One region of the Bradyrhizobium sp. STM 3561 genome, then DNA from elsewhere that is predicted to be linked to it. Evidence: riboswitches for the same ligand, from Rfam matches in the RefSeq annotation. Region 1 holds a riboswitch; the other holds the start of a gene.
The links. A riboswitch is a leader RNA that binds a small molecule or an ion and turns the genes downstream of it on or off. The one in region 1 is predicted to bind glycine.
Positions count from the first base shown of each region.

Region 2: linked by a shared signal. The riboswitch ahead of P6U28_RS18945 (D-amino acid dehydrogenase) and the one ahead of gcvT (glycine cleavage system aminomethyltransferase GcvT) in region 1 are both predicted to bind glycine.

Region 1 covers NZ_CP120695.1:4,095,358-4,110,094, forward strand. The annotation lists gene P6U28_RS19585 (sulfurtransferase) at 1-184, opposite strand, end outside; gene P6U28_RS19590 (acyl-CoA dehydrogenase family protein) at 237-1,349, opposite strand; gene P6U28_RS19595 (OsmC family protein) at 1,385-1,927, opposite strand; gene P6U28_RS19600 (TetR/AcrR family transcriptional regulator) at 2,189-2,842, shown strand; gene P6U28_RS19605 (hypothetical protein) at 3,041-3,382, opposite strand; gene P6U28_RS19610 (tetratricopeptide repeat protein) at 3,351-4,199, opposite strand; gene P6U28_RS19615 (TrmJ/YjtD family RNA methyltransferase) at 4,284-5,483, opposite strand; gene P6U28_RS19620 (NADP-dependent isocitrate dehydrogenase) at 5,811-7,025, shown strand; partial or broken gene P6U28_RS19625 (IS110 family transposase) at 7,553-8,718, opposite strand; gene P6U28_RS19630 (cyclic nucleotide-gated ion channel) at 8,903-10,135, opposite strand; gene alaS (alanine--tRNA ligase) at 10,142-12,823, opposite strand; glycine riboswitch at 13,044-13,132, shown strand; gene gcvT (glycine cleavage system aminomethyltransferase GcvT) at 13,278-14,423, shown strand; gene gcvH (glycine cleavage system protein GcvH) at 14,434-14,737, shown strand, end outside.
Region 2 covers NZ_CP120695.1:3,958,575-3,973,311, reverse strand. The annotation lists gene P6U28_RS18965 (IS110 family transposase) at 1-559, shown strand, start outside; gene P6U28_RS18960 (ABC transporter ATP-binding protein) at 1,085-2,734, opposite strand; gene P6U28_RS18955 (ABC transporter permease) at 2,891-3,778, opposite strand; gene P6U28_RS18950 (ABC transporter permease) at 3,798-4,739, opposite strand; gene P6U28_RS18945 (D-amino acid dehydrogenase) at 4,918-6,207, opposite strand; glycine riboswitch at 6,270-6,378, opposite strand; glycine riboswitch at 6,380-6,483, opposite strand; gene P6U28_RS18940 (M20/M25/M40 family metallo-hydrolase) at 6,590-7,720, opposite strand; gene P6U28_RS18935 (ABC transporter substrate-binding protein) at 7,988-9,598, shown strand; gene P6U28_RS18930 (glycosyltransferase family 39 protein) at 9,825-11,417, shown strand; gene P6U28_RS18925 (hypothetical protein) at 11,427-11,567, opposite strand; gene P6U28_RS18920 (multidrug effflux MFS transporter) at 11,622-12,872, opposite strand; tRNA gene P6U28_RS18915 (tRNA-Leu) at 13,117-13,205, opposite strand; gene P6U28_RS18910 (twin-arginine translocation pathway signal) at 13,379-13,801, shown strand; gene P6U28_RS18905 (FAD-dependent monooxygenase) at 13,827-14,737, opposite strand, start outside.

The sequences.
Region 1 (14,737 bases):
TTTTGAGTTCGGTGATGCCCTCGGGCGTCGAGGTCGCGAGAAAGGTGAAGATCTCGTGCACGTTCACGGCACCCGGCAGGTGCCCGGCGCCGTAGGCATCGGGATTGCGGGTGTCGATCACGACACACGGCTCTAGCTTCAAGAGATCGGCAAGTTCGCTGGCAGAGATCAGAACGTCCGTCATTGGCAGCCTCTCCGTTGAGGTTGGGTGGTCTTCCGGGGTGGACTCGTGAAACTCAGGACTCGGCGAGCATCTTGCGCAGCTGCTTGGTGGCCGGCGTGACGATCGCGACGAAATAGGCCTCGCGCAGGCGCCGCTGCGCGCGGTGACTCCTCAGATAGCCGCGCGCGCCACAATGCAGCATCGCCGCATGCGCCGCCGCGACGCTCGCTTCGCCGGCGCGAAGCCGGAGCGCGATCACCTTGCGCCAGTAGGTCTCCTCTTCGTTGTAGGGATCGCGCGCCAGCGCCATGGTCTCGGCCTCGAGCTCGGCGGCAAGCTCGCGGAAGTGCACCGGCTGCTGCGGCAGATAGCGGTTGATGTGGCCGAGCGGGTTATCCACCTCGTCCATGATGTTGATGCAATCCTTGATGACGCCGAGCGCCATGCCGGCCTGGAGCAGGATGAACCCGGCGCGGATCTTCTTGACGAAGGGTGCAGCGGGATCGGCGAGGATCAGCTCATCAGGAACAAAAGCCTCGCGGAACTGCACGCCATAAGTGCCGGTGCCGTCCATCGCGAGGAACGGCTTGCACGGCGTCAGCGTGATCGCGGGGTCGGAGCAATCGGCCAGGAACATGACAGTGCCCTGGTCGTCCTCGCGCTCAAAGATGGTGCCGAAATAATGATCTGGGCCGAGATTGGAGACCCAGGGCAACGCACCGCGCACGATGTAGCCGCCCTCGACCTTGCGGCCCTTCAGCTTCAACTTCTCGATGCCGAAGAAGCTCTTCATGGGATTGGAGAGCCCGGTGCCGCCGAGCACGCGACCGGTCGAGAAGGCATCGCCGAAGCGCTTTGCGAGATTCACATTGGTGGAATTCGCCGCGTACCAGACCAGCGTGTTCTGGCACCACGCCATGAAGGCCGTCGCCCCGCAGACCTGGCCAATCTCGGCCATCGCCTGAATGGCACAGCGCAGGTCCGCCGGCCCTTCGTGCGGCACGTGGCTGCCCCAGGCCCCGACCGCGCCGAACTTGCGCAGCACCCCGGCCGGATAGACCGATCCGTCGTCGATGCCGGCGGCCAGCGGCGCGAGCTCTTCGCGCGCGATCCGCGCCACCTCGCCCGCAATGGACGGTGCGGGCTGATCCAGAAATTCGGCCCGCGATAAAGCCAGTGAACCCATGATCGTCTCCCGCACCTTGTCCTGATTGCCGTCTGCTAGATGCCGACCTCGAGATTGACTGGCCGGGTGAAGGTGTTGGCGACCGGCGACCATTTCTTCACATGGGCGACCAGCGCGTTGATCTCGTCCGGCGAGATGCCCTCGCATTCCATGTCGACCTTGACCCTCACATCGGTGAAGCCGACCGGCTTGTCGGAGGTGTCGCCCGTGCCCCAGACCGCAGTGATGTTGAGATCGCCTTCGAGCTCGAGCTCGAGCTTGTTGACGATCCAGCCGCGGTGCACGGCATTGGCGTGCAGGCCGACCGCAAGGCACGAGCCGAGCGCGGCGAGCGAGGCTTCCGACGGATTGGGCGCGGTGTCGTCGCCCAAGAGGCCCGGCGGCTCGTCGACGATGTAGGGCGGCAGGTTGCGGATGTAGTTGGCGTGGCGGAATTTGCCTTCCGCGATGGTCTTGCACTTCAAGGTCTTGATGACCTTCGGGTTTGCCTTGCCATTGGCAATCAGTTGCTCGAGCCCGTTCTTGTCGATGGGCGCGAGGCAACCCGTCAGCACGGTCTTTTGAACGACGGCAGTCATCAATCTTCTCCCTGGCAGAAGTGGAAACCGTAGGATACCGAACGGTCTGTTTCCTTGCATGGAGCGTGCCAGACGGAGCCAAAAACGAAATGCGAAGCATTGGAGCCGCTTAAGGCTTGCTGCCTGCGGATTGATCAGATCTCCCCTGCTCAAGGGCGGAGCAGATGCGTGAGCGGATGCGAATCTTTTCGGCGCGGAACAGATGCGGCTTGCTGATGTGATGCAGCTGCGATTAAGTTGCAGCTCATGGCAAAGCAGCTCATGGCAAAGACGTCATCGAAGAAGAATTCAAGCTCACCGCATGCCGGTGCCGGCGACGACGAATCCGCGCGCGGACGCCTGCTCAATGCCGCGACGCATCTGTTCTGCAAGAACGGCATCAACGCCACCGGCATCGATGCGATCATCGAAGAGGCCGGCACCGCGAAGACGACGCTCTATAAGTTGTTCGGCTCCAAGACCAATCTCGTCAACGCCGTGCTGGAGAGCGAAGGCAAGCAGTGGCGCGAATGGTTCATCGGCGCCATGGAGCAAGGCGGCGGCGATGCGCAGGCGAAACTCACGCGCATCTTCCCCGCGCTGAAGAGCTGGTTCGCCGAAGAGCGCTTCTACGGCTGTCCCTTCATCAACGCCGTCGGCGAGCATGACAAGGACGCCAAGCAGTTCCGCAACATCGCGCTAAAGCACAAGAAGATCGTGCTCGGCCACATCGAGAAGCTCGCCGCCGAGCTCGGCTCCGCCGAGCCCGCGGTTCTGGCGCACCAGCTCGGACTCATCATCGACGGCGCCATCGTCGCGGCCATGATCTCGCGCGACCCGGGCGTGGCCGATACGGCCGCACTCACGGCGGGTCCCCTGCTCGGCCAGGCGAAGGCGAAGAAGAAGCGCGTAGCGGAGCAGCTGGAGGCGGTGTAAACGCTCAGGTCTCGTAGCCCGCATGTAGCGCAGCGGAATGCGCGACACTGTCCCGGATTGCGCTTCGCGCATCCGGGCTACGCTCCCAGGGTGGGCAAAGACGCAAAAGCCCCGTGCCCACCAATCCATCGCAGCTCCGTTGATCGACAGGTGGGTACGCTTCCGCTTTGCCCACTCTGCGAGACCCCGCCCATTCGATCAGCGGCTCGCTCGCAGCGCGGCAAGCTCGACGTCGGCGGCCGGCTTCTCGATAAAGGTCCTCGGGCAATCGGCAGCCGCCTGCTCGAACAGTTTCAACGCCTCTTCCCTGGAGCCGCTCTGCAAGGCGCGCTCGGCAATATAGAAATTCGCCTCGCAGACCTGCCCCTTCTTCTTCACCGGGTTGGCGTCCTCCGCCGCGGCGCGCACTTGCTCGGACGTCGTCGTGCCAAGGAAGAGATTGACGACCGGCGCTGGCCATTTCGCCGCGTCGAGATCCTTTGCAGCCTCGCTCAGCCGGCTCGGCTGGTCACTGCGCCTGGCAACAATTTCGCGCCACAAAACCGGGTAGGCATTCCTGGGATCGAGCTGGATCGCCTGATCGAGGTCGGCCAAGGATTTGGCGAATGAAGCAATCTGCCAATAGACCCTTGCACGATGAAAATAGGCGCGGCTGGATGGTTTGATCCAGTGCGGCCAACGCGAGCTCTCTGTTACCCTTTGCGGAGTAAACTCGACCGCGGCACAATTGGCCGCCGCCGGTTTGCGGGCTGATCTCGACCGCACGATCGCAGTCAGCCATGGCCCGATCCGGATCCCCGTTCCGGACGTAAGAGAGACCCCGTTCGACATGCGCTATGACATTGTCCGGATGAATCAGAAGGGCCTGATCATAATCGGCAATGGCACGGACGAAGTCGCGTCTCGCCGAATAGACGTGAGCACGTCCGATATAGGCGTAGGTATTCTTCGGATCGAGCTCGATTACCTTGGCGTAATCAAGCAGCGCAGCCTCGGGCTCTCGCTTTTGGATCAGCGCAGAAGCCCTCGCGATGCGGGAGTTCAGATTGCCCGGATCGCGCTCAATGATCTCGTTATAGTCCGCTAGCGCAAGGTCGATCTCGCCCCTCTGGCGGTAGAACATGGCGCGACGGAAGCGCGCCATGACCACATCTTGCTGCATGCCCGTCCCCGCCGCCTGAATGATGGCGGTGCAGCCGGCGATCCTGTCATCGACGCTGAAATTTCCGACCGCGTTGCACTTGGAGGTCAAGGGCATTTCCGCGCGGGCGCCGGATATCTCGAACAAGGCAGTCAGCGCCAAAACACCGAAGCCTGCTGCCGCACAAATGAGTGTGCGGCCCACCATTCCAAACATGCAGTCCCCATCTCAATTCCCGGGGACTTCATAGCAACCGATTGCGCGTCTGCACAGCCCTTGGTTGCGGCGCCGGCGCGAAACCTACGCTCCCTGCTCCATCATCCCGGCAAGCCGCACCAGCTCCGTCTCGAGATCCCGCTCCACATCCACTGCCCGGATGTCGAGCACCCGATAATCCCGCGCCTCGAGCCAGGCCCGCCGTCCCGCGCGGTCGGCCGCGATCGCCTCGCCCTCGCCGGGATTGACCAACTCGATCGCGATCCGGTGCGGGAAGGAGACGAAGTCCGGGATGTGGCGGCCGACGGGGGTCTGGCGCTTGAATTGGCCGGCGAAGCGGCGGTCGCGGGTCAGGGCCTGCCAGAGCAGCCGCTCGGCGTCGGTCGGGTTGCGGCGAAGCAGGCGGGCAAGGCCGCGCACCGTCGAGGCGCTGTCGGACGCACCGCCGCCCTGCCCGTGCTCGGCCAGCAGCGCGCGCAGGCGCGTGGCCTGCTCGCCGTCGAGCACGCCGCCCTTGGCCGGACCCTTGCGGCCCTCGGCGATCGCCATGATCACGCCGTGCAGGGTGTGCATGTCCTGCTTGGTCGGCTCCATCCGCGTGAAGATGTTGCGCAGGTTCACCAGCATGGTGTCGCGCTTCTCGGCCGGCCGCAAAAACTCGACCTTGTCGAGCTCGCGCAGGAGATTGTCGAAGAAGGCCTGCATCTGGTGCTGGGAGGCGCGCTCGGATCTTTCAGGCATGGCGTGCGGCAGCGCGCCCGAGGTCGCCTGCTTGAACCATTCATAGCCGACCAGCAGCACCGCCTGGGCGAGATTGAGCGAGGCAAAGCCCGGATTGACCGGGAAGGTGATGATACGGTTGGAGAGCCCGACCTCCTCATTGGTCAGCCCCCAGCGCTCGCGGCCGAACAGAATGCCGGCCCTGCCGCCGGTCGCGAGGTGCCCAGCGATCTCGCTAGCTGCGGCCTCCGGCCCGACCACAGGCTTGGCCTGGTCGTGGGCGCGAGCGGTGGTGGCGAACAGGAGGTCGAGGTCGGCGACCGCCTCTTCCACCGTGCCGAACAATTCGACCTTTTCCAGAATGTGGTCGGCGCCCGCGGCGGAGCGCTGGGCAGCGATGTTGGGCCAGCCGTCCCTGGGATTGACGATGCGAAGCCGGCTCAGGGCAAAGTTGCCCATGGCGCGTGCGGCCATGCCGATGTTTTCGCCGAGCTGCGGCTCGACCAGGATGACGATGGGACCGTCGAGGGAAAGGCCCGCCTTGCTCTTGTCAGTCCCCGACATCTCGCTTCGCTTTCACACTGTCTCTCAAGGCCTTGGCAAGGCCACCTGAGGAATTAATTCAAGCGGTCCCCAGGACCGGGCCGCCCTCGCGGTCTGTCGTTTGCCTGTCCTGACAAAATTCTCAAGGGAAATAACGGGTTGGATTCGACTTTTGAATCTCGTCTGAAACCTCGCCCCTGCCCGCCGCCCCCGCTCCCCACCTGGGGAAGCTGGATGAGCTAAAAGTGCATAATCCCTTGGCTTTCGCCCGCTGCTATCAGGTGCTAAGAGGCGGCGGATATTCCCGTGGCGCAACAAATGCGCCGTTCCCAAGAGGCTTCTCCGATCATGGCAAAAATCAAGGTATCCAATCCCGTCGTCGAGCTCGATGGCGACGAGATGACCCGGATCATCTGGCAGTACATCAAGGACAAGTTGATCAACCCGTTCCTGGATGTCGAGCTGCTCTATTTCGACCTGGGCATGGAGTACCGCGACCACACCAACGATCAGGTCACGATCGACGCCGCCGAGGCGATCAAGAAGGTCGGTGTCGGCGTCAAGTGCGCCACCATCACCCCCGATGAAGCCCGGGTGAAGGAGTTCAATCTCAAGCAGATGTGGAAGTCGCCGAACGGCACCATCCGCAACATCCTCGGCGGCGTGATCTTCCGCGAGCCGATCATCTGCAAGAACGTGCCGCGCCTGGTTCCCGGCTGGACCAAGCCGATCATCATCGGCCGCCACGCCTATGGCGACCAGTACCGCGCCACCGACATCAAGTTCCCGGGCAAGGGTACCCTCTCGTTGAAGTTCGTCGGCGAGGACGGCACCGTGATCGAGAAGGAAGTGTTCAAGGCCCCCGGCGCCGGCGTCGCCATGGAGATGTACAATCTCGACGACTCCATCATCGACTTCGCCCGCGCCTCCTTCAACTACGGCCTGCTCCGCAATTACCCGGTTTACCTGTCGACCAAGAACACCATCCTCAAGGTCTACGACGGGCGCTTCAAGGACATCTTCCAGGACATCTTCGACCGCGAGTTCAAGAAGGAATTCGACGCCAAGGGCCTCACTTACGAGCACCGCCTGATCGACGACATGGTCGCCTCGGCGCTGAAATGGTCCGGCGGCTATGTCTGGGCCTGTAAGAACTACGACGGCGACGTGCAGTCCGACACGGTCGCGCAGGGCTACGGCTCGCTCGGCCTGATGACCTCGGTGCTGCTCACCCCCGACGGCAAGACTGTGGAGGCCGAAGCCGCCCACGGCACGGTGACCCGCCATTACCGCGAGCACCAGAAGGGCAAGGAGACTTCGACCAACTCGATCGCCTCGATCTTCGCCTGGACCCGTGGCCTCGCCCACCGCGCCAAGCTCGACAACAACCCCGAGCTTGCCAAGTTCGCGGCCACGCTGGAGAAGGTCTGCGTCGACACCGTCGAGGCCGGTTACATGACCAAGGACCTCGCGCTCCTGGTCGGCGCCGACCAGCGCTGGCTCTCGACCACCGGCTTCCTCGATAAGGTCGCCGAGAACCTGACCAAGGCGCTGGCGGCGTAAGCCGCCTGCACGCTGTCATTGCGAGCGAAGCGAAGCAATCCAGGATCCCTCCGGGGAAACAGTCTGGATTGCTCACATGGGGATTTGGTGTGTCAAGGCGGTTTGTTCAGCTCTTTGTTCGATTGCAGGCCAGCTCTTCGTCCCGACCGTGGAGCACGTAGGATGGCGCGCGCAGATCGAGTCAAGGTCGGCCCGTAGGGCCGTCGCGAAGCGACTTGGCCTTGACTCGAGCGAGCACGCCATCAGGCTTTGGCAGTCGGGGCAGCGGGCGGATAACTCCTTTTCGTCAGGCGATCCAAGGGTCGAGCCGGTTTTTGCAATCTGGTTTGCTTGCCAGATCAAACTCACATTCGGTCGCCGCGCGGCGGCGGCTGCACCAACATTCCGCTTGCGGCGGGCAGGCTCGAGAGGACGAGACCATTCTTCGTTACGGCGTTTGAAGCCATGCAATCCATCGGTTCGTCCACCCGGATCGGCCGAGGCTGATCAATCTCGGCGGATTGGCTTTGAGGCTGAGGAGCGTGGTGTCAGGCGGCGGCCTTTATCTCGGCTCCCTCGATCACCACGCCCGCGGTCACGTACTTCCAGAGGGCCACGAGCAGCTTGCGCGCGAGCGCCACGATCGCGCGCTTGCGGCCGCGTTGGCTGTGCACCTTGAACCACTGGGTCAAAGCCGATTGAGGCTGGTGGCGTACCCAGAGCCAGGCGAGCTGGATCATCGTGGTTCTCAGGCGCGGATTGCCAGCCTTCGACACGCCTTGCTCGCGCTCGATGCCGCCACTGCGCCATGGCGTGGCTGCAAGGCCGGCATAGGATGCAATCTGGCGGCGGTTGGCGAACTGCCGGTAAAAGGCCTCCGACCAGAGAACGGCCGTGAAGTTCGGGCCCAGGCTCTTCAGTTCGAGCAGCATTGCCACCGGGTTCGATACGGTCTTCTCCCCGCCGCCTTGCTCGCGGCCAGCAACGCATCCTGCTCGCGCTCCACCGCCGTGATCTGGTCGAGCAGCAGTTCGAGCCGGTCGAGTTCGCGGCTGATCTGCGCCTTCAGATGCGCCAGCAAGGCGCGCCCGTCGCCCGTCCGCAAGGCCTCCAGCCGCTTCCGCCGGTCTCGCCGCAGCGGCGCGTAGTCGAAGATCCCTTGCGCGAACAGAAGACCCTTGATCCGGTTCACATGCTCGATCCGCTCCGCGATCAAGGTCTCTCGCTCGCGGCACAGCCTACGGCGGTCCTCCTCTGCCGGAGAGGGCGCAACGACCATGGCGCAGACCCGTACCTCGCCGCGCTTGTAGGCCAGCAGCGTCCGCAACAGCGTCTCGCCATCCAGCCGGTCCGTCTTGGCCCGCCGGCGCCGGCGCGGCGTCGCAATCGAGGCCGGATCGACTACGTGGCTCTCGATGCCTTCCTGCTGCAGGGCGCGGTGAAGCCAGAACCCGTCCAGCCCCGCCTCCTGGATCGCGATGATCGGATAGCTCTCACCCGTTCGCGCCTGCGCCTTGCGCTTCAGCTCCGCAAACAGCTTCAACAGTTCCGAAAGGTCGCCGGCCTTCATGCTGCGTTTGGACATCTTCTCGCCCTTGCAGGGCGACAGCGAAGTGACCAGCCATGTCGAACGGCTTAGTTCCAATGACACAAAAATTGCGCCAAACTGCGTGCGGATAGCGGCCAGTCCGTCGGAAGGATGATCGAGCAACATCGTCGTCTCCAGGTTGAATGGATTCAGCAACCCTCAGTCTGGCCTCAGACCTGGTCGCTATCCACTCCCCATGGAATCTTCGTCGCTTCAGCGACAAGATTGCCTTGCAATCTTGTCGCGCGCTCCTCGCAATGACGGACGCTGGCGAGCATCGCCGTTCTCAGCTGATAGGAATGCAGCGAAGCTATTCGCTGCGTCCCCCGCCTTCCTTCTCCGCCTGCGCCAGCTCGGCGAGCGCGAGATCGCCGCTGTCGGCGAGCCTTGCCTTGGCAGTGGTGTGGACGTGGGCGGCAAGCGTCGGCATGCGCGCGATCAGGGCGTGAAAATCCTGGGCATCGAGCACCAGCAGGCGCGTCTTGCGCGTCGCCGTCACCGTGCCGCTGCGTTTGGTTTTGTGCAGCAGCGCGATCTCGCCGAAGAAGGTGCCGTCGGATAGCCGCACATGCTGGCTCGGCAGCGCGATCTCGACCTCGCCGGCGGTAATGAAATACATCGACGACGCCGGATCGCCCCGTCGCACCAGAATCTCGCCCTGCTCGATGGTGCGCGCCCGCAAGAGCCGCATGATGTCGGCGATCTCCGCGGCCGCCAGATGCGAGAACAGCGGCACCCGCGCCAGCATGCCCCAGGTGACGACGAAATCGCGCCGCTTCACCTCTTCCGCGAATGCGGTCGAGATGATCGCGACCGGCAGCGCGATCATGGCGAAGCCCGAGATGATGGCGAAGGTGGAGATGAACTTGCCGAGCGGCGTCAGCGGCACGACGTCACCGTAGCCGACGGTGCCGAGCGTTACGATCGCCCACCACATCGCCTGCGGGATGGTGCCGAGCTTGTCCGGCTGCACGTCGCGCTCGATGGCATAGAGCAGCGAGGCGAAAGTCAGCACCGCGCCGATCAGGATGACGATGCAGCCGATCAGCGCCCGCCGCTCGGCATGCACCGCGGCGAGCAGCGAGCGCATCGCCGGCGAATAACGGATCAGCTTGAAGAACGGCAGCACGCCGAGGGCTGCCAGCGTCGCGTGCCGGCCGGTCGCGAGCACGATTGCCGCTGGCAGGAACGCCATGAGATCGATGATGCCGAGCGCAGAAAAGGCATAGCCTAGGCGGTCGGACAGCGCCGATCCTCTGCCTTGGGTATGCCCCGCCACCGTCCACAGCCGCGCCGCATATTCCAGCGCGAACACGAGCACGGACAGGATGGAGATGCCTGCGAACAGCGCGCCAAACCGGGCGTCGAGCTCCGGCGCCGAGGCGAGGATCATCGCGGCTACATTGAGCACGACGACGCCGATGATCAGCTGGATGAAGCGCGACCCGACCGAATAGGCCAGCGGATCGTGCTCCAGCAATTCGTAGAGGCGATCCCGTAAGTTCGGATCGCGAAGCCCACGTCCTCGCGGAACGGTGGACATGGGGCTTTAAGCGCCCGCCATCGCTTTTTCGATCGCCGACAGCGCCGCGGCCGCCTTGGCCCCATCGGGGCCGCCGGCCTGGGCCATGTCGGGCCGGCCACCGCCGCCCTTGCCGCCGAGCGCTTCGGACGCGATGCGCACGAGGTTCACGGCGTTGAAGCGCGCGGTGAGGTCTTGCGTGACGCCGACCACGACACCGGCCTTGCCGTCCTCGGTGACGCCGACGATGGCGACGACCCCCGAGCCGAGCTGCTTCTTGCCGTCATCGGCAAGGCTCTTGAGATCCTTCATCTCGAGGCCCTCGACGGCGCGCGCCATCAGCTTGACGTCGCCGACCTCGCGCACGCTCGCGGCAGCGCCATTGCTGCCGGCGGCAGCGCCACCGCCCATCGCCAGCTTCTTGCGGGCGTCGGAGAGCTCGCGCTCCAGCTTCTTGCGCTCCTCCATCAGCGCGGCGATGCGCGCCGGCACGTCGTCGAGGGAGGTGCGCAGCTCGTTCGCCGCGGTCTTCGCCAGCGCCATGGTCTCGTTGGCGTGCCTGCGCGCATAATTGCCGGTCAGCGCCTCGATGCGGCGCACGCCGGAGGCGACCGCGCTCTCGCTGGTCAGCGTGATCAGGCCGATGTCGCCGGTGCGCCTCACATGAGTGCCGCCGCAGAGCTCGACCGACCAGCCGAGGGCGTTGGCGCCGCGCTCGCGCGCGGTCTTGCCCATCGAGACGACGCGGACCTCGTCACCATACTTTTCGCCGAACAGCGCGCGCGCTCCCGCCTCCCGCGCCTCGTCGACGCCCATCACGCGAGTGGTGACCTCGTCGTTCTCCAGCACCACGTCATTGGCGATATCCTCGACCCGAGCGAGCTCCTCGGCCGTGATCGGCTTCGGATGCACGAAGTCGAAGCGCAGCCGGTCGGGTGCGACCAGCGAGCCGCGCTGGGCGATGTGGTCGCCGAGCACCTGGCGCAGCGCCTCGTGGATCAGATGCGTCGCCGAGTGATGCGCGCGGATCGAGGAGCGGCGCGAATGATCGACCTCGAGCTGCAGCGCAGCGCCGAGCTTCAGCTCTCCACTCTCGACCGCGCCGATGTGAACGAAGAGATCGCCGAGCTTCTTCTGCGTGTCGATGACGCGGAATTTGAGGCCGCCCTCGCCCGTCAGCACGCCGGTGTCGCCGACCTGACCACCGGACTCCGCATAGAACGGCGTCTGGTTGAGCACGATCGAACCCGTCTCGCCGGCTTTGATGCTGGCAACTTCCTGGCCGTCCTTGACCAGGGCGGAGACGACGCCCTCGGCGCTCTCGGTCTCGTAGCCCAGAAATTCGGTGGCGCCGAGCTTCTCACGCAGCGGGAACCAGATTGCCTCGGAAGCCGCTTCACCAGACCCCTTCCAGGACTCGCGCGCCTTGGCCTTCTGGCGCTCCATGGCGTCGTTGAACGAAGCCTGGTCGACGCCGATGCCGCGCGACTTCAGCGCGTCCTGCGTCAGATCGAGCGGGAAGCCATAGGTGTCGTACAGCGTGAAGGCGACGTCGCCGTCGAACATGTCGCCCTTTTTCAGACCTGCGCTCTTCTCGTCGAGGATGGCCAAGCCGCGCGACAGCGTCTTGCGGAAGCGCGTCTCTTCCAGCCGCAGCGTTTCCTCGATCAGCTTCTCCGCGCGCATCAGCTCGGGGTAAGCCTGGCCCATCTCGCGCACCAGCGCCCAGACCAGCCGGTGCATCAAGGGCTCTTTCGCACCCAGCAGCTGCGCATGGCGCATCGCACGCCGCATGATCCGGCGCAGCACGTAGCCTCGGCCCTCGTTCGAAGGCAGCACGCCGTCGGAGACGAGGAAGGCCGAGGAGCGCAAGTGGTCGGCGATGACGCGGAACGAGGCCGCATTCTGCTCGGTCGGTCCGCTGCCCAGCGCGGACGCGGTCGCGTCGATCAGGTTACGGAACAGGTCGGTCTCGAACACGCTCTCGACGCCCTGGAGGATGCAGGCCATGCGCTCCAGGCCCATGCCGGTGTCGATCGACGGACGCGGCAGATCCACGCGTTCCTCCTTCGTCACCTGCTCGTATTGCATGAACACGAGATTCCAGAATTCGAGGAAGCGATCGCCGTCCTCCTCCGGCGAGCCCGGAGGCCCGCCCCAGATGTGCTCGCCGCGGTCGATGAAGATCTCCGAGCAAGGGCCGCACGGCCCGGTGTCGCCCATCGCCCAGAAATTGTCCGAAGTCGGGATACGGATGATGCGGTCGTCGGCGAAGCCCGCGATCTTCTTCCACAGGCCCGCCGCCTCATCGTCGGTGTGATAGACCGTGACGAGCAGCTTGTCCTTCTTCAGCCCGAACTCGGAGGTGATCAGCTTCCAGGCGAGCTCGATCGCGCGCTCCTTGAAATAGTCGCCGAACGAGAAATTGCCGAGCATCTCGAAGAAGGTGAGATGGCGCGCGGTGTAGCCGACATTGTCGAGGTCGTTGTGCTTGCCGCCGGCGCGCACGCATTTCTGCGAGGTGGTGGCGCGCTGATAGGGGCGCTTCTCGACGCCGGTGAAGACGTTCTTGAACTGCACCATGCCGGCATTGGTGAACATCAAGGTCGGGTCGTTGCGCGGCACGAGTGGCGAGGACGGCACGACCTCGTGGCCGTTCTCGGCAAAGAAGTTCAGAAAGGTCGACCTGATCTCGTTGACGCCGCTCATGTTCATCCAATCGGGTATGCTTGGGTCCGCTGCCGCCGTCCAAACCGGAAATTAAGGCTGATATCTGCGGGCCAAAGCGCTTTTAGACAAGGCCAGCTTCGCTGTCCAGAAACTGTGCAAGGAGATCAGAGGGTTGCCGCAGGCGCGCAATCCCGTTGAAAGGCACAGAAGTCGCGTTGACAGGCTTGGCCGGCCTGTGGTCTCTACCCATCTGTATCGTACGGCCACGTCGGGAGAGACCGGCACTGGTGCCGGCGCCGAAGGAGCAACCGCCCCGGAAACTCTCAGGCAAAAGGACCGCGTGGCTTTGACAGCATCTGGAAAGAGGCGCCGACGGGCATAAGACCCGGACTGCGTCCGCCGACGGGATAATACTCTCAGGCACAGCGACAGATGGGGCTTCGACCGGTGTCCATCGGGGAATCCTCCCCGGGAACCGCCGAGGGCCCCTTAGATGCTAGCGAATAACCAAGACTCCCTGAAACGTACACCCCTCCACAGCCTCCATGTGTCCCTGGGCGGCAAGATGGTGCCGTTCGCGGGCTATGACATGCCCGTGCAGTACCCCGCGGGCGTCCTGAAGGAGCACCTTCATACCCGGGCCTCCGCCGGCCTGTTCGACGTCTCCCATATGGGCCAGATCGCGCTCCGGCCGAAGTCGGGCAAGCTCGAGGACGCCGCCCGCGCGCTGGAGCGGCTGGTGCCGCAGGATATCGTGGCTATCGCCGCGGGGCGGCAGCGCTATGCCCAGTTCACCAATGACGATGGCGGCATTCTCGACGATCTGATGGTCGCCAATTTCGGCGATCACCTGTTCCTGGTCGTCAACGCCGCCTGCAAGGACGCGGACGAGGCGCATATGCGCGCGCATCTCGCGGACGACTGCATCATCGATTCGCTGGAAGGCCGCGCGCTGATTGCGCTGCAGGGCCCGAAGGCGGAAACGGTGCTGGCGAAATTCTGTGCAGAGGCCCCGGCGATGAAGTTCATGGACGCCGGTCCGCATGAGGTTGCCGGCATCAAGTGCTTCGTCTCGCGTTCCGGCTACACCGGCGAGGACGGTTTTGAGATCTCGGTGCCCGCCGCCGATGCCGAACACCTCGCCAAGATGCTGCTGGACAATCCGGACGTGCTGCCGATCGGCCTGGGCGCCCGCGACAGCCTGCGGCTGGAAGCCGGGCTCTGCCTGTACGGCCACGACATCGACACCACGACGACGCCGGTCGAGGCCGCGCTGGAATGGTCGGTGCAGAAGAGCCGCCGCAGCGGCGGGATGCGCGCCGGCGGTTTTCCCGGCGCAGAGAAGATCCTCGCCCATTTCGATGGCGGCGCGTCCCGCCGCCGCGTCGGACTGCTCGCCCTGGGCCGCGCCCCGGTGCGCGAGGGCGCGCTGCTGTTTGCGGATAGCGCGGGCGGCGAGCCCATCGGACAAGTCACCTCGGGCGGTTTCGGCCCGAGCCTGAGCGCGCCGGTCGCGATGGGCTACGTGCCTGCGAGCCTCGCCGCGCTCGGCACAAAACTCTTCGCCGAGGTGCGCGGCCAGCTTCTGCCGCTCACCGTCGCCGCCATGCCCTTCGTGAAAAACACCTACAAACGCTGAGGACGAGACAATGACCACGACGCTGTACACTTCCGACCACGAATGGCTCGCCATCGACGGCGATACCGCCACGGTCGGCATCACCGATTACGCGCAGCAGCAGCTCGGCGACGTCGTGTTCGTCGAACTGCCCAAGGTCGGCCGCGCGCTGAAGAAGGCCGAAGCCGCCGCCGTCGTGGAATCGGTGAAGGCCGCCTCCGACGTCTACGCACCTGTTACCGGCGAAGTGCTCGAGACCAACGAGGCGCTGGCCGCCGAACCGGCGCTGGTGAACTCGGACGCGCAAGGCGCGGCCTGGTTCTTCAAGATCAGGA
Region 2 (14,737 bases), 140 kb from region 1:
CTTGCGGACGGGCGACGGGCGCGCCTTGCTGGCGCATCTGAAGGCGCAGATCAGCCGCGAACTCGACCGGCTCGAACTGCTGCTCGACCAGATCACGGCGGTGGAGCGCGAGCAGGATGCGTTGCTGGCCGCGAGCAAGGCGGCGGGGGAGAAGACCGTATCGAACCCGGTGGCAATGCTGCTCGAACTGAAGAGCCTGGGCCCGAACTTCACGGCCGTTCTCTGGTCGGAGGCCTTTTACCGGCAGTTCGCCAACGCCCGCCAGATTGCATCCTATGCCGGCCTTGCAGCCACGCCATGGCGCAGTGGCGGCATCGAGCGCGAGCAAGGCGTGTCGAAGGCTGGCAATCCGCGCCTGAGAACCACGATGATCCAGCTCGCCTGGCTCTGGGTACGCCACCAGCCTCAATCGGCTTTGACCCAGTGGTTCAAGGTGCACAGCCAACGCGGCCGCAAGCGCGCGATCGTGGCGCTCGCGCGCAAGCTGCTCGTGGCCCTCTGGAAGTACGTGACCGCGGGCGTGGTGATCGAGGGAGCCGAGATAAAGGCCGCCGCCTGACACCACGCTCCTCAGCCTCAAAGCCAATCCGCCGAGATTGATCAGCCTCGGCCGATCCGGGTGGACGAACCGATGGATTGCATGGCTTCAAACGCCGTAACGAAGAATGGTCTCGTCCTCTCGAGCCTGCCCGCCGCAAGCGGAATGTTGGTGCAGCCGCCGCCGCGCGGCGACCGAATGTGAGTTTGATCTGGCAAGCAAACCAGATTGCAAAAACCGGCTCGACCCTTGGATCGCCTGACGAAAAGGAGTTATCCGCCCGCTGCCCCGACTGCCAAAGCCTGATGGCGTGCTCGCTCGAGTCAAGGCCAAGTCGCTTCGCGACGGCCCTACGGGCCGACCTTGACTCGATCTGCGCGCGCCATCCTACGTGCTCCACGGTCGGGACGAAGAGCTGGCCTGCAATCGAACAAAGAGCTGAACAAACCGCCTTGACACACCAAATCCCCATGTGAGCAATCCAGAGTCTTTCCAAGGAGGGATTCTGGATTGCTTCGCTACGCGCGCAATGACGAGGGGAGAGAGCTACGCCGTAGCCCCCACGCCTTCCGCCACCGGCCGGAAATTGGCGAAGTCCCAGTTACGCCCCGGTGCCGCATCCAGCAGGGCCTTGGTGTAGGCCTCCTTCGGATGCGTCAGCACTTCGGCGGCCGGTCCCTGCTCGACGACGCGGCCGTGCTGCATCACCACCACCTCGTCGCAGATCTGCGCGGCGACGCGCAGATCGTGGGTGATGAACAGGATGGCGATGCCGAGCCGCTTCTGGATCTCGTCGAGCAGTTCCAGCACCTGCGCCTGTACCGAGACGTCGAGCGCGGAGACCGCTTCGTCCGCGACCAGCACATCCGGATCGAGCGCGAGCGCCCGGGCGATCGCAATGCGCTGGCGCTGGCCGCCGGAGAACTGGTGCGGGTAACGCGACACCGCATCGGCTGGCAGGCCAACGAGCTCGAGCAGCTCTCGCGCCCGCTTCATCGCGTCAGGGTGCGCCACGCCGTAATTGATCGGGCCTTCCGCGATGCTCTCTCCGACGGTGACGCGAGGATTGAGCGAGCGGTAGGGATCCTGGAACACGATCTGGATCTTCTGCCGGTGCGGCTGCAGCAGGCGGCGCGAGATGTCGGCGATCTCGCGGCCGGCAAGGCGCACGCCGCCCGAGGTCGGATCGATCAGGCGGACGATGCAGCGGGCGACCGTCGACTTGCCCGAGCCGCTTTCGCCGACGATGCCGAGGGTGCGGCCCTTGCGCAAGGTCAGCGTGACCTTGTCGGCGGCGACGACCTCGCGGCCTTTGCCGAAGAAGGCGCGCTCCTTGTAGATCTTGCTGAGCTCGTTGGCTTCCAGCACGATCGGCTCGCGGGTCTCCTCGCGCGGTTGTCGCGGCACCAGGCTCGGCACTGAAGCCAGCAGGTTGCGGGTATACTCCATGGTCGGGTTGCGCAGCACGGTCTCGAGCGGGCCGGTCTCCACGAGGCGGCCTTGCCGCATCACCGCGACGCGGTCGGCGATCTCGGCGACCACGCCCATGTCGTGGGTGATGAACAGCACGGCGGTGCCGTGATCGCGCTGGAGGTCGCGGATCAGGGTCAGGATCTGCTTCTGCGTGGTGACGTCGAGCGCGGTGGTCGGCTCGTCGGCAATGAGGAGCTTCGGCTCCAGCACCAGCGCCATCGCGATCATGATGCGCTGGCGCTGGCCGCCGGAGAGGCGGTGCGGATAGGAGGCGAAGATGCGCTCGACCTGGGGCAGGCGAACCTGCTCCATCATGTCGAGGATGCGCTTCTTGCGCGCTTTGGCATCGAGATCGGTATGGGCGCGCAGCACCTCGTCGATCTGGCGGCCGACCGGCACCACCGGATTGAGCGCGGTCATCGGCTCCTGGAAGATCATGGCCATCTGTGTGGCGCGGAGCTGGCGCAGGCGGCGGTCGGTCGCGGTGAGCAGCTCTTCGCCGACCAGCTTGATGCTGCCGCCGGTGGGAACCAGCGTCCCCTTCGGCAGCAGGCCCATCGTGGTGAGCGAGGTCACCGACTTGCCCGAGCCGCTTTCGCCGACGAGACACAGCGTCTCGCGCTCGCGCACCTGGATCGAGATGCCATCGATGATGTTGGCGCCCTTCGGCTTCTTGCCGACGGAGACGACGAGATTGTTGATGTCGAGAACGAGTTTGGTCATCAGGTCACTCCGTCGTCATTGCGAGGAGCCCGCGACAAGATTGCAGAGCAATTTTGCGCTGGCGACGAAGCAATCCAGAATCCTTCCGCCGAAGCAGACTGGATTGCTTCGCTTCGCTCGCAATGACGGAACAAGGGGATGGGCCGGGGAAACAAATCATTTGCCCTCCCGCTGCTTCATGCGGGGATCGAGGGCGTCACGCGCGGCGTCGCCGATCAGGTTGATGCTGAGGATGGCGATCGAGAGCAAGAGGCCCGGCCAGAAGATCAACGACGGCTTGATCTGGAAGTACTGGCGACCCTCGGCCATGATGTTGCCCCAGGTCGGCGTCTCCGGCGAGATGCCGGCGCCGAGGAAGGAGAGGATCGCCTCGGTGAGGATCGCGCTTGCGCAGACATAGGTGCCCTGGACGATCAGCGGCGCGATCGTGTTCGGCATCAGATGCCGCCACATGATCTTCGGCAGGCTCGAGCCGACCGAGATCGCGGCCTCGACGTAAGGCTCCTCGCGCGCCGACAGCACGACGGAGCGGACCAGGCGCGCCACGCGCGGGATCTCGGGAATGGTGATCGCGATCAGCACGGTCCAGAGGCTGGCGCCGGAGAGCGAGACCACGGCGATCGCGAGCAGGATGCTCGGCATCGCCATCAGGCCGTCCATCACGCGCATCAGGACGGAATCGATCAGCTTGAAGAAGCCGGAGACGAGGCCGATCGCGAGCCCGATGGCGATCGACAGGATCGCCGAACCGATGCCGATCAGAAGCGAGATGCGGCCGCCATAGATCACGCGCGACAACAGGTCGCGTCCGTAAGCGTCGGTGCCGAGCAGGAATTGCGCCGAGGACGGCTTCAGTCGCTGCGACGGCGCGAGCTGGATCGGATCATGCGGCGCGATCAGCGGGGCGACGATCGAGACCACCACGATCAGGGCGAGCAGGACCGTCGCCGTGGCGATGATCGGCGTCGAGGTGAGGAATCCGAAGCGCGGCCGCAGTGGCGACGTGATCGGAATGGACGACTGGGGAAGGGTATCGACCGACATGTGTGTTCTTATCCTTGCCTCAGTACCGGATCCGGGGATCGAGCAGGGTGTAGGCGACGTCGATGAGGAGATTGACGACGACATAGATCAGCGACGTCAGCAGGATCATCGCCTGGATCACCGGATAGTCGCGCGCCAGCACCGCATCGACGGTGAGGCGGCCGATGCCGGGGATGTTGAACACGCTCTCGGTGACGACGACACCGGAGATCAGCAGCGCAAAGCCGGTGCCGATCACGGTGATCACCGGCACGGCGGCGTTGCGCAGCGCATGCCGCATCATCACGGCAACCTCGTTGATGCCTTTCGCACGCGCCGTTCGCACGTAATCCTCGCCGAGCACGTCGAGCATCGCCGCGCGCGTCATGCGCGCGATCAACGCGATGTAGATGAAGGACAATGCGCAGGTCGGCAGGATGATACGCTCGAAGAACGGCCCGAAGCCGTTCGAGATGCTGCGGAAGCCCTGCACCGGCACCCAGCGCAAATCGATCGCGAAGATCTCGATCAGGACATATCCGACCACGAACACCGGGACCGAGAAGCCCAGGACCGACAGGCCCATCACGAAACGGTCGATCCAGGTGCCGTGCTTCCACGCCGCGATCACGCCCAGCGGCACTGCGACGATCACGGCGAGGACGATGGTCGACAGCGCGATCGAGATCGACGGCTCGACGCGCTGGCCGATCATCTTCATCACCGGCAGGTTGGAGATCAGCGAGGTTCCGAGGTCGCCGTGCAGCAGCTTGTTCACCCAGGTGATGAACTGCACGATCAGCGGCTCGTTGAGGCCGAGCGAGGCGCGGATGCGCTCGAGCCGTTCCGGCGTCGCGTTGTCGCCGGCGAGGATCGCGGCGGGATCGCCGGGCGTCAGCCGCAGCAGCAGGAACACGAACAGAGCGACGACGCCCATCACGGGCACCGCGGCCAGAACGCGGCGAATAAGATAACCCAGCATGCACCTATCTCCGGCTGCGGAACTTGTGGCGCCTCGAGGCGCCCGGGAATTCTGTCGTGTCTATCATGCCTATCACTTGGACTGAAAAGGCTGCCCGGAGACGCCATCCTCTTGGGGCAAATTGTGTGCCAAGGGCTGCGCTGTAGCAAGAGGCCGGCATGTCCCCGGCATCGGCCACTCAGGATGCATGTCGCAGTTCATGCTCACCCCTAAGTGAAGGCACGGTCGGCGGCGCATTGAGCCCGCGCCAGCCGTCGATGGTCTGGGCAATCATCTGCGCCGTCGCCGCCGACAGAGTCCAGCCGAGATGGCCGTGGCCGGTGTTGAAGAACACGCCCGGTATCCGTCCTGCGCGCACCACCGGCATCATGTTCGGCATCATCGGCCGCAAGCCAGCCCAGGGAATGACCCGCGACGTCTCGATGGCGGGGAAGTTGCTGCGCACCCAATCGACCAGCGGCTGCACGCGATCGGCGCGGATGTCGCGATTGAAATCGTATAACTCGGCGGTGCCGGCGACGCGAAAGCGATCGGCCCCGAGCCGGCTGGTGACGATCTTGGCGGCCTCGTCGAGCAGGCTCACGGTCGGGGTGGCGTTGCGGCTCTCGGCGGTGTCGAGCTGCACGGTGATCGAGTAGCCCTTCACAGGATAGACGTTGACGCGCTCGCCGAGCATCGCCGCGAAGTGACGGCTGGCAACACCGGCGCAGACCACGACGCCATCCGCTTTCAACATACCGCGAGCGTCGCTTGCGGACAGATCAGCCCAGCCGAGGACAAAGCCGCCGCCGGCTTGCGCGATGGAATCAATGTTGGCTTCGTGGACGAAGGTCGCGCCGCGACGCTTGCAGGCCTCTGCCAGCCCGCGCGTGAATTTGTGGATATCGCCGGTCGCATCCGACGGCGTGAAGAAGCCGCCGTAATAATCCTTGCGCAGCGTCGGCTCGATGTTGCGGATTTCCTCCGCCGTCACCGGGCGGCGATCGAGGCCGCCTTCCTTCAGCAGCGCGTTGACGCGCAGGCCGGATTCAAAGCCCTTCTTGTCGTGATAGATGTGGAGGATGCCGCGGCGTTCGAGGTCGAAGTCGATGCCTTCGCGCGCAGCAATGTCGAACAAATGCCTGCGCGCTTCGATCGCCAGCCGCGTGGTCTCGATGCTGTTGGCGCGGTAGTTGCCGATATTGGCGACGAACTCGCTCATCCACGAATATTTGTGCCAGTTCGGCCGCGGATTCATCAGCAGCGGCGCGTCGCGCCGGAACATCCAGCGCAGGCCTTTCAAGATCGTCGCGGTGCTGTTCCACACTTCGGCATTGCTGGCGGAGAGTTGTCCACCATTGGCGAAGGATGTCTCCATCGCGGCGTAACGGTGCTTGTCGAGCACCGTCACCGCAAAGCCGCGTTCGAGCAGGGCATAGGCAGTCGTCACGCCGGTGATGCCGGCGCCGATGATGGCGATATGGGTCATGGTTTCGGGGCTCCCGTGAGTTAGGATAGGCTGACCGCCGGCCAAAGGCCGTTGGCGGCGCCCCATCTGTCACGGTACCTGAGAGCTTGATCCGCTGCGGTTCTTGCAGCGGACTATCCCCTTCGGTGGACATCACGATCGACTTCAATCGTGCCGTCTCTCTCCAGATTGTCCTGACGAAACGGTCCTTTTGCCTGAGAGTTTCCGGGGCGGTTGCTCCGTCGGCGCCGCAACTAAAGCTGAAACCTTCGTCGCGATCTCTCCCGCATCGTCGCGTGGACAAGCCGAGCAGTACGATACGCCTCATTTTTGGACAAGGCTAAATTTCGACCGCGATTGCCAATGCATTGTGCAGTGCGAAGCCTGCGTCGTCGCTGCGCCGTTATTCCAACGTCGCCAGCAGTCCCGCCATCAGGCGGCCGCGCTCGACCAGGCTGTCGACCTCGATGAACTCCTCCAGCGTGTGGCCATTGCCGCCGCGCACGCCGAGGCCGTCGAGCGTTGGGATTCCCATCGCGCCGGTGAAGTTGCCGTCGGAGCCGCCGCCGGAGCTTGCATGCGGTAATTCCGCGCCGAGGGATTTGGCGATGCCGCGCGCCTTTTCGTACAGCGCCATGGTGCCGGCATCCGGCTCCCAGACCGGCCGCGTCACGCCGCGCGTCACCTTGAACGTGACGTCGTTGTTGGTGCCCGACAGTGCCAGCATCCGCTCGACCCCGCGGTCGAGATCGGCCTGGCGCTTGGCCATCGACAGCGCTTCGCCGGTGGCTGTCGTGGCAACGCAATTGACCCATTGTCCGCCGTGGACAACGCCGACCGAGAAGGTGCAATCCTCCGTCGTCATCGCGTCGATCGCGAGGATCTGCCGCGCCATCTCGCGGATCGCCGAACGTCCCGACGACAGCGTCGCGCCGGCGTGGCTCGGCCGTCCCGTCGCTTCGAGATTGAAGCGTGCGATGGCGTAACGTCCGGTGGTGACGCCGTTGTCGGCGCGGCCGGGCTCCGGCACCAGCACGTATTTGTTGCGTGCGGCTTCGGCCTCGATGATGTCGCGCGTGGAGGGCGTGCCGACTTCCTCATCCGGCGTGAACAGCACGGTGATCGGCAGCGGCGTCGTGAACGAGGCGCGCGCCAGCTGGCGGATTGCTTCCAGCGAGAGATAGTTGCCGCCCTTCATGTCGTAGATGCCGGGGCCGTAGCATTTGTTGCCCTCGCGCCGCCATTTCAGCTTCTCGATGGTGCCGATGGGGTGAACGGTATCCATGTGTCCGGCGATCAGGATTCCCGGCTCGCCCTGCTTCGGATGGGGAAAGCGCGCGCGGATGACGCCGCCAAAGCCCTGGCGGCCGGCGATGCGCTCGATCGTCGCACCCATGATCGCCATGTCCCGCGCTGCGATATCGAGCATGCGGTTCACTGCGTTCGCGTCCCAGGTTGGGCTCTCACATTCCACCCAGGTGCGCAGGCCCTCGAGCATGGCCTCGGAATCGAAGGGAAGATTGGCTGGATTCATCTCAATGTCTCTCAAGCTGCGAAGATGGAACGCGCATTGCATCGGCGCGGGGCAGGACAGCGGAGAGCGTTGTAGAGCCAAACTGATCTTTGTGGAGCCCGTGCGCGCGCCGCGAGGGCTTGCGACGAAACCGGATTGACGCGCTCAACACTGTCTGCAAGTCTCGAAAAGATAAAGGCATTGCATGAGGTTAGTTCGCCCAACGAACGAACCGCATGCTCAACCAATAACCTGCCTTTGAACAGTTTCACGTCAGGAGAACCCTCTATGTTCCACTTCACGCGCCGGGGGCCTCGCGCATTCGCCTCCAAACTTGCGCTGACGGTCGTCGCGCTTTCGACTGCGCTGGCTTCGCCAGTGCTGGCGGCCGGCAAGACCCTCACGGCGGTGATGCATTCGGATCTGCGCATCATCGACCCGATCTTCACCACGGCCTACATCACGCGTGACCATGGCTACATGGTCTACGACACGCTGGTCGCCCCGGATTCGAATTTCAAGATCCAGCCGCAGATGGCGGACTGGAAGATCTCCGATGACAAGCTCACCTACACCTTCACCCTGCGCGATGGCCTGAAGTGGCATGACGGTGCGCCGGTGACGGCGGAGGACTGCGTCGCCTCGCTGAAGCGCTGGGCTGCGGTCGACGGCATGGGCCAGAAGCTCATGGACTTCACCGCGAGCCTCGAGGCGACCGACGCCAAGACCATCACGCTGAAGCTGAAGGAACCCTACGGCCTCGTCCTCGACTCCATCGGCAAGCCGTCCTCGCGCGTCGCGTTCATGATGCCGAAGCGTCTCGCCGAGACGCCGCCGGACAAGCAGATCCCCGAGCAGATCGGCTCGGGTCCCTTCAAGTTCGTGCAGGGCGAATTCCAGCCCGGCGTGAAGGCGGTCTATGTCAAGAACACCGACTACGTGCCGCGCAAGGAGCCGGCGAGCTGGACCTCCGGCGGCAAGGTGGTGAAGGTGGACCGCGTCGAGTGGATCACCATGCCGGACTCGCAGACCGCGGTGAACGCGCTGCAGTCGGGCGACATCGATTTCATGGAAAATCTGCCATACGACATGCTGCCGGTGCTGGAAGCGAACAAGGAGCTCACGATCGAGGTCTCCAATAAGTTCGGTTTCCAGACCCTCGGCCGCATGAACTTCCTCTATCCGCCGTTCGACAACGTGAAGGTGCGCCGCGCTGCCTTGCTGGCGATGAACCAGAAGGACGTTCTCGACGCGCTGGTCGGAAACCCGAAATATCAGAAGATCTGTGGTGCCTTCTTCGTGTGCGACACGCCGCTCGCAACCGAGGTCGGTGCCGAGACCCTCGTGAAGGGCAACGGCATGGCCGAAGCGAAGAAGGCGCTCGCCGAATCCGGCTATGACGGCACGCCGGTCGTGATCATGGCACCTGGCGACGTCACGACGCTGAAGGCGCAGCCGATCGTTGCGGCCCAGCTGCTGCGCGAGGCCGGCTTCAAGATCGACCTGCAGGCGACCGATTGGCAGACCGTGGTGAGCCGTCGCGCCAGCCAGAAGCCGCCGAAGGAGGGCGGCTGGAACATGTTCTTCACCAACTGGGTCGCGGCCGACGTCTCCAACCCGATCGCCAATCTCTCGATCGGCGGCCAGGGCAAGAAGGGCGGCTGGTTCGGCTGGGCGGAGGATGCCAAGATCGAGCAGCTCAAGGATGCGTTCGTCCGCGCAGCCTCGCTCGACGAGCAGAAGAAGATCGCGGCCGACATCCAGAAGGAAGCCTATGAGCAGGTGATCTATATCCCGCTCGGGCAGTACCTGCTGCCGAGCGGCTGGCGCAAATCGCTGACCGGCGTGCTCGACGGTCCGGCGACGCCGCTGTTCTGGAACATCGACAAGTCGGAATAGGGCGAGAACCCCTCTCGCGGCCTTCGGCCGGACCCTCGCACGGCGCCGCTGTCATCAGCGGCGCCGTTGCCGTTTGATGGCCTTGCGCTCGTTGAAAGGCGACGCCCTTTAACTTTTTCAATTGCTGATCGTTGCTATTTGTTTCCAAGCTGAAATAGATGCTGCGTCTTCGCGTATCATTTTTTCAGATTTGCTTCCCGTGCCGATCGATTTTGCATTCCAGGCGATGGCCGAACGGTCCGATCGCGCGCCGGCGCCCTGGCGCCGGCCCTTCCTGCGCTGGCTCGACGCCGTCGAGGCTGGCTGGGCCGTGCCGCTTCTCATCGCCTGCTTTGTCGTGGTCTGGACCCTCTATCTCGCTATCGCCTATGCCGGCGGGGGCCTTCATCCCGATACGCTCGAAGCCTGGACGCTGGGCCGCAATTTCGCTTTCGGCTATCACAAGCATCCGCCGTTGATGGGGTGGGTGACGGCGGCGTGGACCTCGGTGTTTCCGCTCAGCGACTGGTCGTTGCAATTGATGGCGATGGCCAATGCCGGGCTCGCGCTGTTCTTCGTCGATCTGATCTCGCGGCAGTTCGTGACCGGACACAAGCGGATCCTGGTGCTCCTGCTCCTGATGCTGACGCCGGCCTACCAATTTCATGCCCAGCGCTTCAATGCCAATTCGGTGCTGCTGGCGATCTGGCCGCTGGCGACCTGGTGCTTTCTGCGCGCGTTCGAGACGCGCGCTTGGCCGTGGGCTATCGCGGCGGGATGCACGACCGCGCTGGCGATGGTCGGCAAATATTATTCGATCTTTCTCGTCGTGAGCTTCGCGTTTGCCGCGCTGGCGCACCCGGCGCGGCGCGCCTATTTCAGCTCCGCTTCGCCATGGATCTCGGTCGTCGTCGGGCTCGCGGCGCTGTCGCCCCACCTCTACTGGCTCGCGACCACGGGCGCGTCGACCTTCACCTACGCACTGGCGCATGCCAACGGCAACGTCTCGAGCTCACTCGGCGAGGCGAGAAACTTTGTGCTGGGGTTGGCCGCCGCGATGAGCCTATCGGCCTTGCTCTGGGTGCTGATCGCGGGAACGCGCTTGAAGCAGTTTCCGGCCGACTTCGCGGCCATGAGCCCGGGCTTGCGGTTACTGTTCTACGTCACGATCGGTACGATCGTGCTGCCGGTGCTGACGTCGCTTGTGTGGGGCACCGATCTGCCGTCGCTGTGGGCCTTGCAGGGGCTATTCCTGTTCGCCGTTCTCGTGGTCTGCGGCACGAGCTATCCGATCGAGCGTTTCCACACCGTGAACCTCACGGTGATCGTTGCCGGCGCTGCGCTTGCCGCCGTCCTGATCGCGGCGCCGATCCATGCCATCTATCGCAACAAGCACGGCTATGAAGAGGGACGGAACTTTTACGCGCAGGCGGCCGGCGAGTTGGCGCGCGAGTGGCGCGAGCAGACCGGTGAGCCGCTGAGTGCGGTCAGCGGCGACGACGCGCTTGCCTTCGCGACGGCGTTCTACAGTCCCGACCATCCGCATTACGCGCGGCCGTTCGAGTACCAATACACTTGGGGTCTGCCGCACCAGACGACGCTGGACCGCGGCTGGGCCGCACTCTGTTTTCGCGGGCAGGAATATTGTAGCCGCTGGATGGAATGGGTGTCCGCCCGCGGTGGACATTTCGTCAGGCGCGAGTTCACCGTGCGCGCTTCCCTGTGGGGCCAGCCTGGTTTGTCTCGGGACGTGATCGTGCTGATGGCGCTGCCGCAGGGAAGCCCGGTGCCGGCCAGCGCTGCGGATGATTTCAGCGCCAGCCGGCGGGGCACCGAATAGGCGGCGTGCTCAGCAGTGGCTGTCGCGCACCTGCTCGAGCCCCTCGCTCGCAAGCGGCGTGGTGAACGTGGCCTGCTCAGCGCGCGGTTCGGAACGTTCCGTCTTCTGCCGTTCTACCTCGCCGCGCTCTTCGCGGTGTTCCAGTTCCATTGCAGCATCCTCTGGCATTGCTGCAGGACAACATCGAGGCCGCCGCGTGGTTCCTCAGCCGACGGGACGATGATGCGGCCTGAACAATCGGCCCTTCTCGACCACCAGCACGATCGCGAGCGCAGCGAGGGTCGACAGGAAGAAGCCGACCGAGAAGGGCAGCAGCGTGCCGTCGAAGCTCTGCCCGATCGCCATGCCGACCACGATTCCGATCAGCGTCGTGATCGAGCCGTAAAGCGAGGAGGCGGTGCCGGCGATGTGTCCCTGCGGCTCCATCGCGAGCGCGGTGAAGTTGGCGACCATCATGCCGAACGAGAACATCATCAAAGCGGAGAGCGCCATGAACAAGGCGAGCGGCAGCACGCCGAGGCTTTCCGTCAGCAGCATCACGCCGGCCACCACGGCGTAGAGCGTCAGCGCCCCGTGCGAGATCACGCGCATGCCGAGCCGCCCGACCAGCCTCGCATTGAGAAAGCCGGCGATGGCAGTGCCGGCGGCGATCGCCGCGAAAGCGAGCGGGAAGTAGTGGCCGAGATGATAGATGCCGGTGAAGACCTGCTGGGCGCAGAAGACGTAAGCGAACAGTGCGCCGATCACGCTTCCGGCCGCCGTCGCATAGCCGATCGTCTGGCGATGGGTCACGGTCTGGCGGAAGGCTGCGAGCACGTCGGCGGGCGCCAGCGACCTGCGCTCGGACTCGGGAAGGGTTTCAGGCAGCCGCAGCACGCACCATGCGAGCGCGAGCAGGCCGTAGAGCATCAGCACCACGAAGATGCCGCGCCAAGCCGTCACCAGCAGCACCGCCTGTCCGAACGAGGGGGCGACCACGGGCACCGCGATGAACACCATCATCGCGAGCGACATCACGCTCGCCATGCGGCGGCCGACATAGCAGTCGCGCACCATCGAGGTCGCGATCACGCGCGTCGCCGAGGTGCCGAGCCCCTGCAGCGCACGCGCCAACAGCAGCGTCTCGAACGAGGGCGCCGCGACCGCCAGCACGCTCGCCACCGCATAGACCGCCATGCCGCCGAGCAGCACCGGCCGGCGTCCGAAACGGTCCGACAGGGGACCCATGACGAACTGGCCGGCGCCGAAGCCGATCAGGAAAGTCGACAGCACCAACTGGAGATGGTTCGCGACGGGAATCTTGAAGGCGGCGCCGATATTGGGCAGCGCCGGCAGCATCATGTCCATCGCGAGCGGATTGAGCGCCATGATGGACGCGATCACGATGACGAATTCTGGAAAACCCATCGGGCGGTGTCCGGAGGACACCCAATCGTCGGCATTGACGTCAGACAAGAAACTCACCCCTGCAATCGAGCGACTTATCTAGCGCTGATGCTGCGTCGCACAACCCATGTTTCGGGATGGCTGGCAGGCGGGGCAGGGGCGGTCAAAAAACCGGTGAGGGAGCGTGCAAGGATGATGGTTTTCGCTCGTGCCTCAGGCCGGGTTACTCGGCATCGTGAAGGCCTTCGAGCTGGTCCTCTGTCCCGTTCTGACAGTGCTGTATTTCTTGCCGAGGTGGCACCGTCAGCTCTCGTGGTGCGGGCAGCCGGGGTCGAACCGGCACAGCGCTTGCGCACCGAGGGATTTTAAGTCCCTTGCGTCTACCAATTCCGCCATGCCCGCTTGATCCAACGAGATCAAATATTTAAGTCCTTCCCGGCCGTCTGGAATTGGCGCGGTGCATAGCCGAGGGGACGGTTCTTCCTTAAGCGAGCCGGGCGCACAAGGCAAAGCCTCAATCCGGACATCTGTTGCTGCTTTAGGCATTCTCAATCCACGGGGGCTATTCATCCGGCATGGCTGTTTCGTCTTGCTCTTCGCTGCGCGGCTTTTGCGCGCTCATCGCGCTGCTTGCAGCTGGCGTCGCGCTGTCCGGCTGCGCCGGCATGAGCGAGACGATCGCACCAGCCTTTGCCGATCCCGCCAAATACGAATTGTACGATTGCAAGCAGCTCGAGACCGAGCGCAAGAATCTCGCCAATCGCACCGCCGATTTGCAGAGACTGATGGACAAGGCGCAGACCGGGGCCGGCGGGGCCGTCGTGTCCGAGCTCGCTTATCGCAACGACTACGTCGCGGTGCGCGGGCAGGCGCAATTGGCCGAGGACGCCTGGCGCCGCAACAAGTGCCGGGAGACGCCGCCTGAGGCGACACTGCCTGCGACGTCGCCCGCAGCCACCGCCAAGCCGGCATCGAAATCCGGGAAAGCGGCCCGTTGACGCATCGCGCCGGCGGCGCTTCGCATCAAGGCCGCCAGTTGTAGATCCAATCCTGCCGCGCCAACATGCGCTCCGGGCCGAGCGCGCGGATCGCCAGATCGCGTGCGAACGCGAGCGGCCCACTGAAGTGATAGATCCGGCCCTGCTGCCGTGCGGTCCGCTGCACCCGCCGCACGCGGGCCCGGCGCGCAGCTCCATATTGTTTGAGCGCGGCGGTGATGCCCGCGGTGCTCTCGGCGGCCTCGAGGCTCAAAAGCCGCGCCAGCACGGCAGCATCCTCGATCGCCATGCCGGCGCCTTGGGCTGCAAAAGGCAGCATCGCATGCACGGCATCGCCGAGCAGCGCCACCGGACCTTTGCTCCAGGGGCAACCATCGGGTACGCCGAACAGCGCCCATTTCCGCCAGCTGTCGACCGGGGCGAGCATCATCCGCGCCGCCGGCGGCCAGCGTGACGCCGCGAACGCGTCCATCACCTCGCGCGGATCGCCGGGCGTGCCCCAGCCCGGCCGGTTCCAGGTGCCGGGCAGCACCGCGACCACGTTGATCTGGCGTCCGCCTGCGATCGGATAGGCGACCAGATGAGCGTTCGCCCCCATCCAGAGCTGCACCCGGCGTGCGGTATACTCCTTGGGCAGCTGCGTGGCCTCGAGCGTGCCGCGCCAGGCGATCAACCCGGAGAAGCGCGGCTGCACCTCAGGAAACAGATGCTGGCGTACCGTCGACCAGATGCCGTCGGCGCCGATCAGGGCGCTGGCAAGATCGCTGCGGCGGATCGTGCCGCTGCGGTGGACGACGGTCAGTCCCTTGGCGTGGGGCGCGACGTCCTCGAAGACCGCACCCAGCTTCAGGTCGATATCGGGATGATCGGCAACAGCGCCGGCGAGTGCCGATTGCAGGTCGGCACGGTGCACCACCCAGTAGGGGGCGCCGGCCC